DNA from 2 places in the Massilia orientalis genome. Region 2 is predicted to be linked to the other one. Evidence: predicted binding sites of a transcription regulator. Region 2 holds the regulator's gene; the other holds the start of a gene.
What was found. The regulator FliA, encoded in region 2, starts transcription of late flagellar genes. The targets are predictions, from matches to a motif close to CTAAAGTTTNNNNNNNNNNNGCCGNTA.

Region 1: a site for FliA is predicted at 846-872, ahead of QPK29_RS26290 (flagellar protein FliT). Genes of this name have one in related genera too.

What each region holds. Positions count from the first base shown of each region.
Region 1 is NZ_JASNRB020000020.1:66,319-68,714, forward strand. It holds gene QPK29_RS26285 (winged helix-turn-helix transcriptional regulator) at 105-500, shown strand; gene QPK29_RS26290 (flagellar protein FliT) at 507-791, opposite strand; gene QPK29_RS26295 (M13 family metallopeptidase) at 916-2,396, shown strand, end outside.
Region 2 is NZ_JASNRB020000010.1:85,230-87,625, reverse strand. It holds gene motD (flagellar motor protein MotD) at 1-125, opposite strand, end outside; gene QPK29_RS17535 (flagellar motor protein) at 135-878, opposite strand; gene QPK29_RS17530 (RNA polymerase sigma factor FliA) at 869-1,588, opposite strand; gene QPK29_RS17525 (MinD/ParA family ATP-binding protein) at 1,619-2,396, opposite strand, start outside.

The sequences.
Region 1 (2,396 bases), on a different contig from region 2:
CAGATGACCCACGTCGCTGCGCGGTTTTTGTTTGCGCGGCGCGCGTTGGCCTCCCGCTCGGGTTATCGCTACCATAGCGGCAGATCATCGATCGAGGAGGGGACATGAACGAGCTTGTGCGCGCGGACTTATTCTCCGAATACTGCCCGTCGCGTGAAGTGCTGAAACATGTGACGAGCCGCTGGGGCGTGCTGCTGCTCGTCGCATTGATGGATGGCACGCACCGCTTCGGCGAACTGCGCCGCAAGGTGGGCGGCATCAGCGAAAAAATGCTGGCCCAGACGCTGTATTGGCTCGAGCAGGACGGGTTCGTGCAGCGCATCGCCCATCCCGTCGTCCCGCCTCACGTGGAATACCGGCTGACGCCACTCGGCGAGCAGATCGGGCACAAGCTCGGCGACCTCGCCGCATGGATCGAAGGGAACATGGATGGCATCCTGGCCGCGCAGAAAGCAAAAAGCCCCTTGGACGGCAAGTCGAAGGGGCTTCAGGCGGAGTAGGGCGGATCAGTGGGTCGGGCTCAGTGCGCGGTCCAGTTGGCCCATCCACGGCTCGGTAATGTCGCGCACGGCGCGGTCGTTGGCCATGATCTGCTTGAGCAGGTCGACCTTGCGCTTGCGGGCGGCGCCTTCCAGCGGCGGGACGCCGCTCTTTGCCGCGCTCGACTGCAGGGCGCACTGCGTTTCCAGGCGCGCCAGGCCGTCCCAATCCCCTTCGCGCGCAGCGACAGCCATGCGGCTGCTGAGGGCGGCGATGTTTTCATACATTGCGAGGACTTCGTTGGACGTCATGACTGCGCTCCACCATTGAGGCAAACTCCGGCCGGATTGCCGGTTGTCTGCCTTTTACGGCAGCGTTTTGGAGAACTTTAGGGTTGTCGAAAGATTTTTTTGAAATTTTTTTAGGAGAGGCACCATGAACATCAGCTGGACTCCGATCAGGACCGCCATCGTCCTCGCGATGTGCGGTACCGCGCTCGTTACCACGGGCGCGGCGGCATCCGGGCAGACCCCGCCCGCGGCCAAGGAGGACGTCAACGCGGCCGGGACCGCCCAGGCCGCTTTGCGGCCGGGCGACGATTTCTTTGCCTGGGCCAACAAGGACTGGCTTGCCAAAACGACCATTCCCGAGGACCGCAGCCGCTGGGGCGCGATGGACAACCTGGCGGAAGACACGAACCAGCGCATCGTCAAGCTGATCGAAGGCGTCGACTCCAACAAGAAAGCGGGACCGGAAGCGCGCAAGGTCGCCGGTTACTACAACGCCTACATGGACGAATCCGCGATCGAGGCGCGCGGCATCGCGCCGCTGAAGCCGCTGCTGGCGCAGATCGGCGCCATCAAGGACAAGGCGGGCCTCGTGCGCGCGCTGGGCGCGTCCGTGCGCGCGGACGTCGACCCGCTGAACAATACGCATTTTGCGACCGAGAACATCTTCGGCGTCTGGATCTCGCCCGGCCTGCACGATCCCGCCCACAACTGGCCGTACCTGCTGCAGGGCGGCCTGGGCATGCCGGACCGCGCGTATTATCTGGACAATAACGAACGGATGGCCGGCCTGCGCACGCAGTACCAGAAACACATCGCGGCAATGCTCAAGCTCGCCGGCTACGCCGCTACGGATGAGGACGCCGACGCCCGCGCCGCGAAAATCTTCGCGCTCGAAGTCGACATCGCCAACACCCACGGCACCCGCGCCGACTCGGCCGACGTGCTGAAGGCCGACAACACGTGGACCCGCAAGGACTTCGCCGCCAACGCGCCGGGCCTCGACTGGGATGCGTTCTTCAAGGCCGCGCGGCTGGGCGACCAGGACAAGTTCATCGTCTGGCATCCGTCCGCCGTGAAAGGCGAGGCGGCGCTGGTCGACAAGATCGACGTCGCGACGTGGAAGGATTATCTCGCCTTCCACACCATCAACCGCATGGCCAACGTGCTGCCGAAGGCCTTCGTGGACCAGCGCTTCGCGTTCTACGGCAAGGCGCTGTCCGGCACGCCGCAGCAATCGATGCGCTGGAAGCGGGCGCTGGGCGCGACGAACGAGGCGATGGATGAGGCGGTCGGCAAACTGTACGTCGCGAAATATTTCCCGGCGGAGAACAAGGCGCAGCTGCAGAAAATGGTCGCGAACATCGTGGCGGCTTTCGGCAAGCGCGTCGACAAGCTCGACTGGATGGCGCCCGCCACCCGCGCCCAGGCGAAGGAAAAACTCAAGACCTTGTACGTGGGCGTCGGCTATCCGGACCAGTGGAAATCGTATGCCGGCCTGAAGGTTGATGCCAAGGATGCGTTCGGCAACGCGCTGCGCGCCGAGGCGTTCCACACGGACCAGGAATTCGCGAAGCTGCATGCGAAGCCGGACCGCACGGACTGGTCGATGCCGCCGCAGCTCGTCAA
Region 2 (2,396 bases):
TTGACCACGGACACCGCGTACATGACGACGAAGAACGCGAACAGCAAGGTGATGAAGTCGGCGTAGGAAATCAGCCAGCGTTCGTGGTTCTCGTTGTCCTGCTCGTACTTCTTGCGGCGCGCCATGGTGCCGGATCAGTGTTCGGACAGCAGGCACGCCACGCGCTCGTCGAGCACGCGCGTGTAGTCGCCGGTGGCGATGTCGTGGAAGACGTCGGCCAGGATTTCGTACTGGGCCACGCGCTCGCTGACGATGCCCTTGATCTTGTTGCCGACCGGGTAAAAGAACAGGTTCGCGAGACCCACGCCGTACACGGTCGACACGAACGCGACGGCGATGCCGGCGCCCAGCCTGGACGGGTCGGACAGGTTTTCCATCACGTGGATCAAGCCCAGCACGGCGCCGAGGATGCCGACGGTGGGTGCATAGCCGGCCGCCGATTCCCAGATGCGCGCGGCCTGGCGTTCGCGGAATTCGTAGTTGTTGATTTCCGTGTGCATCAGGCTGCGCAGCTTGTCGGGCTGGATGCCGTCGACGACGAGGCGCAGGCCTTTCTGGATGAACGGATCGGCCTTGGCCATGTACTGCTCGAGCGACAGCAGGCCGTCGCGCCGCGCGGACAGGCTCCACAAATGGATTTCGCGGGCCAGCGCATGGCGGCGGTCCGGCGGGGTGACGAACACCCAGCGCAACATGCGCACGCCGCGCACGAAGGCTTGCGACTTCGTCTGCAGCAGCACGGCGCCGAACGTGCCGACGACGACGATGGCGAAGGCGGCGGGCTGGAACAGCGAGGAAAACTTGCCGCCGTCGAGCGTGTGCCCGACGAAGATGCCGGCCAATGCCAGCAGGAGACCGAGCAGGCTGGTCAGGTCCACGAGCGCTCCCGCAGATACGTGCGCAGGCGCGCCACGGCCTGGGTGTGCAACTGCGAAACGCGCGATTCCGACACGCCCATCACGGCGCCGATTTCCTTGAGGTTGAGTTCTTCTTCGTAGTACAGGCCCATCAGCATCTTCTCGCGCGGCGGCAACGCGTCGATGGCGTCGATGACGGTCTGGCGGAAGTCCGTGTCGAGCAGGCTCTTCAGTGGATCGTCGTCGTCCACGGCATAGCGGTCGAGGAAGCCTTCGCTGCCGTCCTCGTCATGGAAGTCTTCGTAGTACACGAGCTGGTGGCCGCCGGAATCGCCCAGCAGATCCTGGTAATCGGGCAGCGACAACTTGAGCGACTTCGCGACCTCCGATTCGCTGGGCGGACGGCCCAGTTGTTGTTGCAGCGTGGCCATGGCCGACTCGACCTTGCGCATGTTGGCGCGCGTGGAGCGCGGCATCCAGTCGCTGCTGCGCAGCTCGTCCAGCATCGCGCCGCGGATGCGCAGCACCGCATAGGTCTCGAACTGCGCGCCGTGGTTCTCCTCGTAGCGGTTGATCGCATCGAGCAGGCCCATCATGCCGGCCTGTACCAGGTCATCGACTTCGACGGACGGCGGGAGCTTGGCCTTCATCTGGTGGGCGAGACGCTTCACCAACGGCATGTGCTCCGTCAGCAGAGAGTTTTTGTCCGCTTTCCCTTTGACCGTGTACATGGTTCCAGTAATTAATTATTCTTCACCGCTTCAGGCGGCCCGTCCCTGCTGCATGCCGGTGCGCGCAAAGCGCCCGGCCAGGCGGCGGAACGCCACCGAAGCGCCGGCCAGCGGGAATGCGTCGACCACGGCGCGCCCGAGGCGCGCGGCGCGGTGCAGGTACTCGTCCGCCGGTACGGAGCCCATCGAGGTCAGGGTTACCGCCAAGTAACGAGTTGCCGCAGATGACATATTATCGTATACCACCTTCGCCTCGGCTTCGGTAGCGCCCGTGACAAGGATACCGAACGGGCGGCGGCCGAGATGCTGCGACAAACGCTTGATCAGCGCATACGCGTTCGTGATCGACGCGGCGCTCGTCGACACCTGCACGACGATCTCGGACGAGGCCATGATCGGCACGGGGAACGTGCCGCCATCCGAAAATTCCGAAAATTCGCCGTCGACCATGATGATGCTGCCGGCCTGCTTGACGAGCACGTCGAACGTCTTGGCCAGGCGCCGCGCCTCGTCCGCGCTGGCGGGTGCCATACGCGCCAGCGTGGCGACCGAAAAGCCCTGCGGCACCGGGTGGATGACCTGGTTCAGCGCGCATTCCTGGCGCGCGACCTGCAGCAGGCTCGGGCCGCGGTCGACGCCGAGACGCTGGGCCACGCCGTAGTCGCGCGTGCAGGCGTCGACGATCATCACGTCATTGCCGGACTGGGCCAGCGAGGCGCCCAGGTTGACGAGCATGGCGCCCTTGTCGTCCTGGGGCGTCGCGGAGAGGAAGGTCACGATGCGCGGCTTGGGGCCGGCCAGCATCCGG